DNA from 2 places in the Undibacterium sp. Tian12W genome. Region 2 is predicted to be linked to the other one. Evidence: predicted binding sites of a transcription regulator. Region 2 holds the regulator's gene; the other holds the start of a gene.
What was found. Region 2 encodes sigma-54, which starts transcription at its own class of promoters, with help from an activator protein. Its sites were predicted from a motif close to TGGCANGNAANCTGCTTT; they were not measured.
Positions count from the first base shown of each region.

Region 1: a site for sigma-54 is predicted at 3,580-3,597, ahead of ACO0LI_RS05215 (nitrate/nitrite transporter). Genes of this name have one in related genera too.

Region 1 covers NZ_JBMPPK010000003.1:264,644-272,315, reverse strand. Annotated here, with positions in the region: gene ACO0LI_RS05230 (molybdopterin-dependent oxidoreductase) at 1-393, opposite strand, end outside; gene nirD (nitrite reductase small subunit NirD) at 457-801, opposite strand; gene nirB (nitrite reductase large subunit NirB) at 826-3,255, opposite strand; gene ACO0LI_RS05215 (nitrate/nitrite transporter) at 3,627-4,841, shown strand; gene ACO0LI_RS05210 (protein kinase domain-containing protein) at 4,861-6,573, shown strand; gene ACO0LI_RS05205 (putative bifunctional diguanylate cyclase/phosphodiesterase) at 6,698-7,672, shown strand, end outside.
Region 2 covers NZ_JBMPPK010000015.1:6,805-14,476, reverse strand. Annotated here, with positions in the region: gene ACO0LI_RS19115 (LptA/OstA family protein) at 1-386, shown strand, start outside; gene lptB (LPS export ABC transporter ATP-binding protein) at 388-1,143, shown strand; gene ACO0LI_RS19105 (RNA polymerase factor sigma-54) at 1,155-2,645, shown strand; gene hpf (ribosome hibernation-promoting factor, HPF/YfiA family) at 2,753-3,100, shown strand; gene ACO0LI_RS19095 (SIR2 family protein) at 3,529-7,149, shown strand; gene ACO0LI_RS19090 (enoyl-CoA hydratase/isomerase family protein) at 7,404-7,672, shown strand, end outside.

The DNA.
Region 1 (7,672 bases), on a different contig from region 2:
GCCTATCAAGCCCTTGGCGAGTTTGTTGAAGACATAATAGTCTTCCGTCAGCAACTGACCAGAAATATAAAATGCCACACTGTCAGGGCCATGCGTCTTGATGGTGTCAGCAAACTTGCCCGCCATACTGGCAATGACGGTATCCCAGTCACTGCGTTGACGTAACTCTTCACGCATTAGCGGATCACGCATTTCAGGATATAGCGCCCTGACCTGTTGCTGTATTTTTGCATCTGCAGACAGATGCAAAGTGCTGCCCTTGCTGCACAGGCGGCCAAAATTGGCGGGATGATCAGTATCACCGCGCACGCCAGTTACCTGCCCGCCTTCGCTTTCTATCACTACACCGCAACCAACGCCGCAATAACAACAGGTAGATTTGGTTTCAGTCATACATGCCTTTAAGTGCACGCTGCATCACATACTATGCATAGTATGTGATGCAGCGCATTTTTTCTATGCCTCTATTGCGAGTGTACGTAACTCATTTGCGTCCAGATAAACCTGGTCCGCATCCACCTTCAGGCTGAACTTCTGGGTACAGCCCTCATCCGGAGAAATCGCGCAACCTGTGGGCAATTCTATGTTCCAGTTATGCAAGGGGCAGGCTACTCTTTCGCCAAAGACTATACCTTGTGACAAAGGACCGCCTTTGTGCGGGCATTTATCCAGCAGAGCAAAGACCTTGTTTTCTGTATTCCTGAAGATGGCGACATCCGGCTTGGCCGCACGTGCAACCACGCGCGCACCCAGTACGGGGATATCTTCTACACGACAAATAACTTGCCATTCCTGACTCATGTTTTTTCCTCTCAAAAAATGGCGTTATGCTGGCAAGCGTTCAAACTGACGCGTATCGACCTGAGCTTTTTCTGGTTCATGCCATGGATCAGATTCACCTTCCAGTGCAAACAGCAAACGTTGATACAAGTCTTTGCGGCGCTCGTGGTCTTCCAATATGATTTTCTTCACATAATCAAGGCCGACACGGGCAAGGTAATGTACGGTACGTTCCAGGTACCAACCTTCTTCACGGTATAACTGCAAGAAGGCGCCGGTATATTCCATGACTTCTTCATGGGTTTTCAGCTTGACCAGGAATTGCGCGACTTCGGTTTTGATACCGCCATTGCCACCGACATAAATTTCCCAACCAGAATCAACGCCGATGACACCAACGTCCTTGATACCAGCCTCGGCACAATTACGCGGGCAACCTGACACAGCCAGCTTGACCTTGTGTGGCGAATACATGCGTGCCAGTTCACGCTCCAGTTGCTGCCCCATGAGGGTGGAGTTTTGCGTACCGAAACGGCACCATTCACTACCCACGCAAGTTTTTACGGTACGCAGACCCTTCGCATAAGCCAGGCCAGATGGCATGCCCAGGTCTTGCCATACGGCGCGCAAATCTTCTTTCTTCACACCCAGCAAGTCAATGCGCTGACCACCGGTGACCTTGACTGTTGGTATCTTGAATTTATCAACGACGTCAGCAATCCTGCGCAATTCACTGGCATTTGTTTCACCACCCCACATACGCGGGATGACGGAGTAAGTGCCGTCCTTCTGGATATTCGCATGCGAACGCTCATTGATGAAGCGTGATTGCGGATCATCCTTCGCTTCACGTGGCCATGTAGAAATCAAATAGTAGTTGATGGCCGGGCGGCAGCTGGAGCAACCGTTAGGTGTGCGCCATTCCATGAATTCCTGCACACCAGATACCGTCAATAGCTTGTTGGCCTTGATCGCATCGCGCACTTGCTGATGGCTATGATCAGTACAAGCACACATGGGTTTGACTTTAGAAGCAGTCGAATAATCACCACCGGCAGTGAACATGATGATCTGCTCTACCAACCCGGTACATGAACCGCAGGATGCCGATGCCTTGGTATGCTTGCGCACATCGTCGAGTGTGAACAGGCCTTTTTCCTTGATGGCCTTGACGATAGTGCCCTTGCAGACACCGTTACAGCCACAGACCTCGGCCTCATCCGGCATGGCAGTTGCCTTGGTGTGTCCTTCATGACCAACGTCACCGGTATTCGATTCGCCGAACATCAATGAGTCACGGATTTCTGAAATATTCTTGCCTTCGCGCAGCAGTTTGAAATACCAGCTGCCATCTACGGTATCGCCATATAAACAAGCACCAATCAGCTTGTCATCCTTGACCACGAGCTTCTTGTAAACACCACCTATGGGGTCAGACAAAATAATCTCTTCAGTATCTTTGCCCCCCATGAATTCACCGGCAGAAAACAGGTCTATGCCTGTCACTTTCAGCTTGGTAGATGTGACTGAACCCTGGTACCGGCCTATGCCAAAATTGGCCAGGTGATTGGCGCAGACCTTGGCCATTTCGAACAAAGGGGCAACCAGGCCATACACTGTGCCGCGATGATTGACGCATTCGCCAACAGAGTAAATGCGCGGGTCATAAGTCTGCATGGTGTCATTGACGATGATGCCGCGATTGCAGTACAACCCGGCAGATTCTGCCAGCGCAGTATTGGGGCGTATGCCAACTGCCATGACGATCAGTTGCGCAGGGATTTCCAGGCCGTCGGTAAAGCGTATGGCCTTGACGTGACCAGCGTCGTCACCGATGATGGCTTCAGTATTTTTTTCGAGCAGGAAGTTCAGGCCACGGTCTTCCAGAGATTTTTGCAGCATCTTGCCAGCAACAGGATCAAGCTGGCGTTCCATGAGCCAGCCTGGCAAATGCACGACAGACACGCTCATGCCGCGCATTTTCAAGCCATTGGCGGCTTCCAGGCCCAGCAGGCCTCCACCGATAACGACAGCATGCGTATGCTTTTCTGCCGCCTCTATCATGGTATTGGTGTCGTAGATGTCGCGGTAGGCAATCACGCCCTTGAGATCCTTGCCGGGAACCGGCAACATGAAAGGTGTAGAGCCAGTCGCCAGCAGCAGACGGTCGTATTCAGTCTGAGTGCCATCTTCGGCGATCACCAGACGGCGTGCCCTGTCTATCTTAACGATTTTTTTGCCCAGGTGCAGGGTGATATTATTTTCTTCATACCAATCCACATCATTGAGCATGATGTCTTTGATGGTTTGCTCGCCTGCCAATACAGGTGATAGCAGGATACGGTTGTAATTGGCATAAGGTTCTGCACCAAATACGGTAATGTCATACAGGTCGGGGGCGATCTTGATTAATTCTTCCAGGGTACGCACACCTGCCATACCATTCCCTACCATCACTAGCTTAAGTTTCTTCATGGCTGCTCCTTTGCTTGTCTCCCCAGACTCTAAGCAAGAGCAATGCCAGTTCGTTTTTATCAGAGGGAAAGCCAGGCTGTTTTTATAAGCCTGCACCAATTTAACTGCGCATTAATATGGTTTTCACCAAGAAAAACGGAGGATTCCTCGGTTGGCAGCAAAAGCAATGCCACTTCTTGAAGCATGCACCAAAAATCCTCGCGGCACTCATACAAAACTCAGCCATTCTGGTGCATTGCACCATTTAATTCAGAGCGCGCACAGTTTTTGCGCAGAAAGTTTTGTTTTTAATCATGGAATACGCGAATCACCTGCACATTTTGATGGCACGTCCCTTGCAAGTGGCATGCATGTTCACTATTGGAGCGATCATGCAAAAAACTTCCTTCTGGAAAGCCGGGCACACACCCACCTTATTGGCATCCTTCTTTTATTTCGACCTGAGTTTTATGGTCTGGGTATTGTTGGGGCCACTCGCCATCCAGATTTCCAAGGACCTGGGCCTGACTGCAGCACAAAAAGGCCTGGTCGTCGCCACCCCCTTATTGGCTGGTGCCTTGCTACGCATCGTCATGGGCGTGCTGGTCGATCATTTAAAACCCAAGAAAGCAGGATTGATAGGCCAGATCGTCGTGCTGATAGGCTTGTGCTGGGCATGGCTGGGTAATTTGCACACTTATGAACAACTACTGTTCCTCGGCGTGATCCTGGGCGTCGCAGGTTCTGCCTTTGCCGTGGCATTGCCGCTGGCATCGCGCTGGTATCCGCCTGAACATCAGGGCACTGCCTTGGGGATAGCGGGTGCAGGCAATTCTGGCACTGCCTTTGCCGCCTTGTTTGCACCAGCACTTGCCATCGCCTTTGGCTGGCAAAACGTGTTTGGCCTGGCACTGATACCCTTATTCATCGCTTTGGCGGTTTACCTGATTTTCGCCAAGGATGCACCGGGCGACGCGCCTAGCAAATCCCTGACTGAATACCTGGCCGTACTGAAAGACAAAGACGCGTGGTGGTTCATGTTCTTTTACAGCGTCACCTTTGGTGGCTTCTCTGGCCTGGCATCTTCCCTGACGATTTATTTCAATACGCAATATGGTTTAACGCCAATCACAGCCGGTTACTTCACTGCTGCCTGCGTGTTTGCCGGTTCTCTGGTGCGCCCTATGGGTGGCCGTATTGCTGACCGCATAGGTGGCATCAAAACCCTGTCTGTCATGTACACCGTTGCTTCTGCCTTCCTGTTCATTGCGTCCATCGGTTTGCAATCTGCTACCGCTGCGGTATGTATATTCGTGGTTGCCATGCTGGCTCTGGGTACGGGGAATGGTGCAGTATTCCAGCTGGTTCCTCAGCGCTTTCGTAAAGAGATGGGTGTCATGACTGGCCTGGTAGGCATGGCTGGTGGCATAGGCGGTTTTTATCTGGCGGCCAGCATGGGTTATTCACGGCAGATCACCGGCAGTTATCAAATAGGCTTGTCGATTTTCGCCAGCCTCGCCATCATCGCCTTGCTGGGTTTATCATTGGTCAAGAAACGCTGGCGCACGACCTGGGGCTCTGCCGCCATGACTACTGCAAAAATCTGAATACACAAAATACACAAACATGCCACTGACAGTCAGCACAGGACATCACAGCGTCGCTGGCATACGCCCGCGTAATGAAGACTTTGTCGGCATGGTCACGCCAGGCGAACCCGAGCTGTCCTGCAAGGGAATGGTATTGGCAGTAGCCGACGGCGTCTCTGGCAATGAAGGCGGGCGCGAAGCGGCTGAATATGTAGTACGTGGCCTGCTGACCGATTACTATGCCACGCCTGACACCTGGGAAGTAACAACAGCACTCGACAAGGTGCTGGTCGCCATGAATAGCTGGGTGCAGCAGCAAGGCTCAGTCCGCCGTGAGCTGGCAGGCATGGCCACCACCATGACCTCACTGGTCTTGCGCGGACGCATGTATTACAGCGCCCATGTAGGCGATACCCGCTGTTACCTGTTGCGTGACGGTGCCTTGCAAAAACTCACCCAGGACCATGTCTGGGACAGACCGGAGATGCAGCATGTGCTGACCCGCGCCATAGGCCTCGATAATCACCTCGTCATCGATCATGGCATGGGTGAGTTGCGTGTCAATGATGTCTTTTTGCTGGCTTGTGATGGCATCTGGGCCAGTCTCACAGAATATGATCTGACAGATTTTTTGAAGCAAGTCAGCACAGGCAAGCTGAGCAGTGAGGCTGCCTGCGAATCTTTATGCGCAGCCGCACTGAAAGCGGGGTCGCAAGACAACTGCAGTGCCGTGATTGCACGTATAGACAGCTTGCCAGAAGGTGAGTTGCGCGATGCCATCAGCGAGTTGCACGCCCTGCCTGTACCACCACGCATGAAGCCCGGCCAAACCCTTGATGGCTATGCGATAGAAGAAGTCATGCATACCTCGCTGACGACGATACTGTACCGCGTCAGCGATACCACTCATCACCGCCAACTGGTGTTAAAAACCCTGCATCCCGACAAGGCCAATGATGCACAGGAGCGCTCAGCCTTTGCGCATGAAGCATGGCTGGCCAAGCGCGTGGTAGCGCGCTTCTTTCCCCAGGTGATCACGCCCGATCAAAGAAACTACCTGTACTATCTCTCAACCTGGCATGCTGGTGCATCCCTGCAACAAAGGCTGGAAGCCGGGCAGCATTTCACGATACCAGAAGCAGTCGCTTATGGTGGCAAGCTGGTACGCGCCATCGGTGCGCTGCACAGGCGCAGCATCTTGCACAGGGATATCAAGCCCGCCAATGTCCATCTGGGGGACGATGACGAAATCCGCATTCTTGACCTTGGTGTCGCGCAATCCGGCTTTGACAGCCAGGATGGCCAGGGCAATGCCAGCCACAGCATGGCAGGCACGCCTTCATTTTTAGCGCCGGAACAGTTCCAGGGCGCAGCACCATCCCGCGCCACTGATCTGTATGCCACTGGCGTCACACTTTACTATTTGCTGACACGCCACTACCCCTATGGCGAAATCGAACCTTTCCAGCGCCCCAAGTTTGCTGAGCCTGCGTCGCCGGGGCGCTACCGTCCCGACTTGCCACACTGGCTTGAAAATGTCTTGCTCAAAGCCGTGGCACGTGACGAAGCTGAACGCTTTGAAACTGCAGAAGAATTTTTACTGGCACTGGAACGCGGTGCCGCCCATCCCCTGCCCGCCCCGCAAGCCAAACCCCTGGCACAACGCGACCCGCTGGCCACCTGGCGCATGCTGGCAGTATTGTCCATCGTCGCCAATGTGCTGATGTTGTATATACTGATCGCCCGTTGATCCCTGCACAATAGTATTGCCCTCGCTGTTAATAGTGCATTAACATAAGCCTGTAGTAGCAGGCGCTTGTGTGCCGGCAACTTTTTACCAGACTAAGACTCAAGACTATATTGCGGCCATATTTATGTCGAACAGCTTTCATCGCCTGATCCAGCTCCTGCGCTTGCGCCGTATAGGCATGCGGCTGGCATTGAGCTATGCTTTGCTGCTAATACTGTTCAGTATCGTCTTGCTGTTGCCAATTTCACAAATTCGCAATATGACTGCGCGCAATGATCAATTTGCCCGCAAAGAGGTGCAAAGTCTCTTGTATGTGCAAGAACTCAGTGTAGCGACAGAAAACGTCGGCAGAGCATTATTGCAATTCCTGACAGTTCCTTATGAACAACGGGTACCTGAATACAGTATTGTTGATGAAAAAAATCGCCGCATAGACCAGCTCATCAGCGATCTTGAGGCCAGCCTCAGTGACGACGAGCAATTAAACAGCCTCAAACTACTCAAGCAAAAGCGCGCAATCTATCAGCAGCATTATCTTGATACTGTCAATCAGCTCGAAGATGAAGGGCAGGATGCTGCCAAAAACAGCTTTAGTACGCGTGTCAAACCGGCGCTCGATGCGTTGTTGGAACAGTCCAAAACATTCCTCAAGCGGGAGCAGGAATTAATCCTGGCCCATCAGGCAGAAGCGCAAATGGAACTGGAAAAGACCGGCACCATGGTCGCCATGCTGTCTGTCTTTGGTGTCATTCTCGCAGCATTGCTGGCCTGGCTGACCACCCGCAGCGTAGTCCGGCCATTGGCAAGGCTGGAAACCAGCGCCCTGCAAATTGCCAAAGGTGATTATCAGACCCGTTTTATTCCCAGCAAGACAGAAGAAGTCGCACGTGTGGGCGAAGCCCTCAATACCATGGCAGAGGCCATAAGCATACGCGAACAAACTGTCGAACGACTGGCTTACTACGACAGCCTGACCGGCCTGCCCAACCGCACCCTGTTGCTCAAGACTCATGAAGGCCAGGGCTTGCCACATCAAGGCTTTATCCTGATGGACCTGGCACGGCTGAAGGTCATCAATGAAACCCTGGGTTTTGATACT
Region 2 (7,672 bases):
TGCGCGGCACCCTGACCGTCACTTCTGAGAGTGCCGTCGTGACCGAAGCCCCGAATGGCGATCAGTTTGTTGTTCTGACAGGTGGCAGTGGCCGCAAAGTCACCTTCCGCCAGAAACGCGATGGTGGCCCTGATCTGTGGGTAGATGGCGAAGCTGACCGTGCTGAATACAACCAGAGTACAGAAATCGTCAAATTCATTTCCAAGGCCAAGGTACGCTACCTCGAAGGCAAACGCGTCACCCAGGAACAGGAAGGTGAATACCTGTCTTATGACAGCAAGAATGATGTTTTTGTTGGCACGAATTCGACCAGTGGCCAGCATGTAGATGGTTCAGGCAATATCACCATCACCTTGCAACCAAAACCAGAAAAACAGGCTAAATAAGATGACTGCACAGTCAAGCAGCACCTTGCTTGTCAAGGGCTTGCAAAAGCGCTATGGCGCGCGCCAGGTCGTGCGCGATGTCTCACTGCTATTGAAAAGTGGCGAAGTCGTGGGTTTGCTGGGCCCGAATGGCGCAGGCAAAACCACTTCGTTTTACATGATCGTCGGCCTGGTACCTTCCGACGCAGGGGATATCACGATCGATGACGTGAATATTTCTCAACTGCCTATCCATGAACGCGCCGTACTGGGTTTGTCTTACCTGCCGCAAGAAGCTTCGGTATTTCGCAAGCTGACGGTAGAGGACAATATCCGTGCCGTACTCGAATTGCAAAAAGACAGCGAAGGCAAATATCTCGGTGCCAAGAAAATTGAGCAAAGGCTCAATGCCCTGCTGGCAGATTTGCAGATAGAAAAAATACGTGAAAGCCAGGCCTTGTCACTGTCAGGTGGTGAACGCCGCCGCGTCGAAATTGCCCGCGCACTCGCGACCAACCCACGCTTTGTCTTGCTCGATGAGCCCTTTGCCGGTGTTGATCCTATCGCCGTCATCGAAATTCAACGCATCGTGCGCTTCCTCAAGGAACGCGGCATAGGTGTCTTGATCACCGATCATAATGTACGCGAAACCCTGGGCATCTGCGATCACGCCTATATCATCAACCAGGGCGCGGTACTTGCCAGCGGCAAGCCTGACGACATCATACAAAATGAATCTGTACGTCGCGTTTATCTCGGAGAACACTTCCGGATGTGACGGGAATCATCATGAAACAAAGCCTGCAACTACGTACCTCACAACATCTGGCCTTAACGCCGCAATTGCAGCAATCAATACGATTATTGCAGTTATCCACTTTGGAATTGCATCAGGAGCTGGAGACGCTGCTGACCGATAACCCCATGCTGGAACGTGTCGATGATCCCCTCGATCACGCCGTACGCCTGCTGGCCGATGGTGCCATCAATACCAGCAGTACTTCTGCAGATGCCGGCATGGAAGCACCGGCAGCAAGAGAAGACAGTGACAGGTCAGCAGAACCGACTGCCGCAGATGCAGAAACCGTCATCAGCAATGACAGCACCACTTCCAGCGAAGAAGACTGGGGCTTTGATGATGTACAGCATGGCAGCAAATCTGGCGATGATGAAGATGGCCGCCCGCAGCTCGGTGCAGCCCATATCACCCTGCGTGAGCACTTGCAGGAACAGATGCGTCTTAACCTGCGCGAACCGCGTGACCGTGCCCTGGTCGAGTTGATGATCGATGCGCTCGACAATAACGGTTACCTGACCGAAACATTAGATGAAATACATGCCAGTTTACCACTGGAACTGTGCGTAGAACCAGAAGAGCTGGCGTTTGCGCTGAACATGCTGCAAAGCTTTGATCCGGCAGGTGTCGGTGCGCGCAGCCCGTCTGAATGCCTGGCCTTGCAAATCAGGCGTCTGCCAAAAGTTGCTTTCGTCACACGCAGGCTGGCATTGCAAATTGTTGAAACACAACTGGCTTTATTTGCACAAAGAGATTTCACCAAACTCAAGAAAATCTTCGATTGCGACGACGAAGATTTGCGCGATGCACAAACCATTATCCGCCTGTGCAAACCACGACCTGGCCTGGCCTTTGCTGCCGATGAATCGGACTATGTCGTACCAGATGTGATCGTCAGAAAATCCGGCAACGGCTGGCAAGTCATGCTGAATCAGGATGTCATGCCCAGGCTGCGGGTAAGCAGCATGTATGCCAACATCATGAAGCAAAACCGTGGCGAGGCTGGCATGGGCGCGCAATTGCAGGAAGCCCGCTGGCTCATCAAGAATATGCGGCAACGTTTTGAGACTATATTGCGCGTTGCACAAGCCATAGTCGAAAGGCAACGCAATTTTTTCACGCACGGTGCTGTTGCAATGCGCCCCCTTGTTTTGCGCGAAATTGCTGATACACTAGGATTACACGAGAGCACTATCTCACGTGTAACAACCCAAAAATACATGTTGACCCCACATGGCATGTTTGAGTTGAAGTACTTTTTCGGCAGCCATGTCGCGACGGAAACAGGGGGTGAAGCATCTTCCACCGCGATACGTGCACTCATCAAGCAGTTGATAGGAGCAGAAGACCAGAAAAGCCCACTCTCTGATAGCAAAATTGCAGACATGCTGGGTGAACAGGGCATGGTAATTGCCCGACGGACAGTTGCCAAATACCGTGAAGCCCTCAAAATCCCCCCAGTCAGTTTGCGTAAATCTTTGTAAGCAGTCCTTGTAATCACGGTTTGAATTGCTATATATGATTTAGCTCAAGGCAAATAAATGCTGAGAGCGTATCGTTATAGCAAGCAACATCACTATAGGAGCACAGTATGAATCTCACCATCAGTGGACATCACGTCGAAGTAACTCCTGCAATTCGTGAATATGTACATACCAAACTAGAACGTATCAGGCGGCATTTCGACCAGGTCATTGATATCGCCGTCATCCTGACGGTGGACAAGCTCCGGGAAAAGGAAAAACGACACAAAGCCGACATCAATTTGCATATCAGCGGTAAAGATATTCACGTTGAAAGCCTGGCGCATGATCTGTATGCAGCAATCGATGCACTGGTAGATAAACTTGATCGCCAGGTCATCAAGCATAAAGATAAAATGCAAGACCATCAGCACGACGCCATCAAGCACATACCTGATCCGGCATCGGCTTCATAAGACCCCAGTCCTTACCCTGACAGGGTTGTGGACATCCAAAACAAGGACGCTAGAAGGCGTCCTTTTTGTTGGGTGAATGGTTTTGAGGTTAACAATTTACATCAATCAGTAACTGAATTACTCTGAGACAATCCGCATACATATTAACGTCATTCCAGCGTGCTATTAGCTGGAATCCAGTGGCGTTCGCGGCATGCCATGTCGCTCGTTAAATGACGTACTTTGACTAAAACGTTTGTCCCCTGTCGATACAAGCCGGGGCAAAAAGCTTCAAGTAATGTGCGCACGTATTATGTCTGTGATTAGTTGCTTCAACAATCGTGGTACTTAGCTGCACTTTCCGAGTATTGAAGATAGTATTCATTCACTGTATTGTAAGGTTAACTGTTCAAATTCAGTAAATGTTCAATCACAAAATGGAAAGTTTTATGGATAAGCTGAAACAAATTCTCACTCAAGAAGATACAGTCTTATTCATTGGGTCTGGAATATCATTATGGTCAGGGCTTCCATCTTGGTCAGGACTAATTGAAGAACTTGCGAAATTTGTCGAATCAGTAGGTGCCAACGCCGAGCTTGTTCGTGCGGAGGTTGGCCGTGGTGACCTATTACAAGCTGCAAGCTACGGGTTTGATAAATTAACGAAGCAGCAGATTGGCGACTTTATTCGGGCCACATGTCGATATGGCGTCGCTAGACCGCATGATATTCACAGAAAAATTGTAGCTTTGAGAACCCGCTGCTTTGTCACAACGAACTACGATAATCTCATTGAAGAAGCTCTCCGGCAATGGCAACCAGATCGATTTTTCCGTCCACCAATAACGAATCGACATCTGACTGAAACCGCCGAAATTATCCACGCTCGCGCCATTGACTTTGTCTTTAAGCCTCACGGTGATGCGGCAGACAGTGACAGCATAATTCTGACGCGCGAGCAGTATCGACAATTACTTCCTCAAGGAGAACGACAGAATGCATTAGAATCTTTGAAAATACTGCTAGCAAGTCGACCAGTTGTTTACCTTGGGTTTGGTTTGCGAGATCCAGATTTTCTTTACGTCCGGGATCTACTTGCGAATACTTACAAAGGTGGCACTCGTGACCACTATGCCATTATGGCCGACTTGACTGAGGCGGAAACTGACTACTGGAGACGTAACTATGGCATCCACCTCGTTAATTACACAACAACAATTAATCAGAACGGGACGAAAGAGCATACCCGTCTGCTCGATCTTCTTGACTCGCTTTCTAGGCCTGAATCAACGGCCTCAGCTCCAAGCCTAAATGATACATGCAATGACGCGTGCTCCCCAGACCAAGTTCTTTCATTGGCACGTCACGCAGCGCGATTGTCACGTGCACCAAAGGTAATTCCTGAGTTCGAAATCCGAGTGCATACAGAGCTTAGTACTAAGAGACACAGCAATTTTTACCAGCAATCGAACAAATTTGACCACTACGCAGTTGACAAATTTTTAGCTGAGGGGCCAGAACGCGCCATTCTTGTTGGATTACCAGGCGCAGGAAAATCATATGCGCTTCAGCAAGCCGCAGCGAGATTGGCGGACAAGCTTCATGAAATCTGTCTTTCAGAACCGTTCGACGAATCGTCTGTAGTTATTCCAGTTCTAGTTGATCTTAAGCTATATCGTGGAGATCTTGCCAAGCTAGTGAGTCAAACACTACCTGTTAGTTTGCCGTTCTATGAGATGAATCAGAGATTTCGGTTTAAGGTGTTATTAGATTCATTTAATGAAATGCCCAGAGAATATTGGGAAACTGGCACCTATGAAGCCGATTTTTCTAGATTTGCTGACGGTGTTGGGTGGTCATCTCTGATAATTGGCTCAAGAACGAACGATGGTCTCGACAAATTGGAATTCCCGGCTTATTACCTCGACCAAATAGATGACAAAGTTGTGTCAGCAGAAATCAGTCAGAGAAAAATCAATATCTCTGGTCGTTTTGAACAGGAAATCCGGCAATTGTTACAAAAGCCCTTCTATTTTCAATTCATCATAAGCGGTGCGGTTCTCCTGCCACCTCAGGCGCATCCGAGAGACTTCTACGATTCGTTTTTTATCAATATAGACAACGCATTTGTTGAACGATTCGGTAAAGCATTCGAAATAGAAAAAGCATTGTCTCTTGCCGCATATGACGCAATCAATCGCGGCGAAGAGGCATATCCTTTGTCGGATCTTCTCCGCGTTTTGAGGGCGAATATCGAAGCAACTGGATTTTCGAATATTAATGCGCAAGATATAGCTAATTGGCTTGTTTCAATTTCTGTTTTGATTCCTCACATTGGAGGACGGATTGCGTTCGTACATCAGTCGATCACTGAATATTTAGCAGCCAAAGAACTTGCCCGCCGGTATCTAATAACTCCACAAATTCTCAAAGAGAAACTAACGCTAACAAGATGGGATCAGGCACTGTTTCTCTCCCTTAGTCTTTTACCCGACTCACAAGCTGAAGCATTTTTCAACGACATAGTCAATGCTGACTTCGCCCTTGCATTGAATGCAGTGAGATATCTTGAGGTGGGGCGCGATGATGTCGTGACAAAGCTGCTTACCAAGGTTCCTGATCGCATAGAGGGATTTGATCAATTTGAGACGCGGATTGGATGGTATATCGAATCTTTACTGCCAATTTCGGAAATCCACGAGCCGCAATTGCGATCACTATTAAAAATTGGAAGCACTGTTGCAAGCGCCGCGGTGAAGCGCCTTATTGATTTGAAAGGTGCCGAAATCAAAGACGAAATGCTTCGCGAGATGGTAGAGGCTCGGTCAGATTACAATTATTGTGTCAACGGTATCGCAAGGCCCCTCAAACCTTTTGCCATCTGTGAGGACATCAGAAAAATTGCCTTATTGGCAAACTCCATTTCGGACGAAGTAACGCCTGATTCTAATGATGACACTGCTCTTGGGTTCATCTCAGGGGCGGCAGAGTTTCTGACCAATATTAACATTTCCTCCATAAAAGAAGAATTTGTGCCTATTGCCAAGTCAACGCCTATATCGGAGATACATGCGCGTATATTGTGCGACATTCTCTGGGGGCAACATTCAACGGAAGCATTAGAGCTTGCTGGAGACCTCTTGCTTCGCGGCATTAATAAAGCCGCTACAGCGATCTGTTTCATCGTTGGTTTCGGTAAAAAAGAGCGGCAGCTTTCTTGGACTTCTTTCACACTTGAACATCTAAATCGACTGATCACAATGATGGACGATCCCAAAGAAGACTCCTGGGCACTCAAAGCGCTTAAAGGTCTTTGTTCGGGACGGCAAGACATTGCAGAGATCGTTAAGACAATGGCAATGGAAAGATCGGGGATAGCAAAGGCATCACTACTTTACTGCGCAATACAAACAGAAGTCTCTCACGTAATCAATGCTTTATGTGAACTCGTCAACATGTCACCCGAGCAGCGAAGACAAGAACCTACACATCTTCTTCAACAGATTGACATTAACTGGGCCGGAAATGAAGTGCTTTTTGTGCAGCTTTTGAAGTTGCGTGAATATGATCTCGCTTTGGCTATTATCGACCAAGTTTACACTCCAGGAGATTGTCCTCTCGGACGTATAGAAATAGGGCCAATCGAATGGTGGTTGGATTGGCTTAAAACGGAAAGTGACCCAAGGTCATTCTCTATGCTTCAGGATCGAATATCTTGGTTGTTCACCAGATGCTTAACTAAGGAGGTGCGCCATGCTTTCGTCGTAGAATTCAATAACTCTGCCTCGAAATATCGAGATGTGCTTTCTCGCTCGATTCTACTTGACCAAAGCGACCTAACGACCGACGACTTCAGCGAAGATGCGGTTTCTTTTTTGTTAGCCGATTTAAGTAGAGGAGATTTGCCTCCATGGCGCGGCCACCTTCTTGGCAAAACATCGACAGAGCAATTCATTGTTGAACGTTTGCTACCCTTAGTGCCAAATGCAAAAGAACCACTTTTGAAAAACATTCGGGCTGTTCTTCGACAGGCCGGGTCACGCCATGGCCGTCGCTATCCTGGCGAATGAGTAAATAGGATATCTGCCGTGGTAGCATAGCTTGAAGCATTTCCCGCAAGAGTAAGAGTTCAGCATGCCCATCATCGCTGCATAAGATAGGACGCTTAGCCACGCAGAACTCTTCGCTGATGCTAGCGGGTCAGAGCTATTTTTTGTAATTAATCATGAGAATTTAAGATTTCGCTTGTGATACACCCCGTGACGCCCACGCCCGACAAAGTTAAAATAGCAGCTTCATCCCCTACCCTGCATAGTCAACCACCATGAGCGAATTTGTACTTACCTCCGTCAAGAACAATATAGGCTACATCACCCTCGACAGACCCAAAGCGCTGAACTCGCTGTCACTCGATATGGTAAGAGCGCTGACGACGACCTTGCTGGCCTGGCAGGATGATCAGAATGTGCGCGCGGTGTTTATCCATAGCAGCAGCGAGAAAGCATTTTGCGCCGGTGGTGATATCCGTTTTTTCTATGACGTCGGAACGGCCACACCCAAAGGTGACTCGGCCCTGCTGGAAGATTTTTTCAC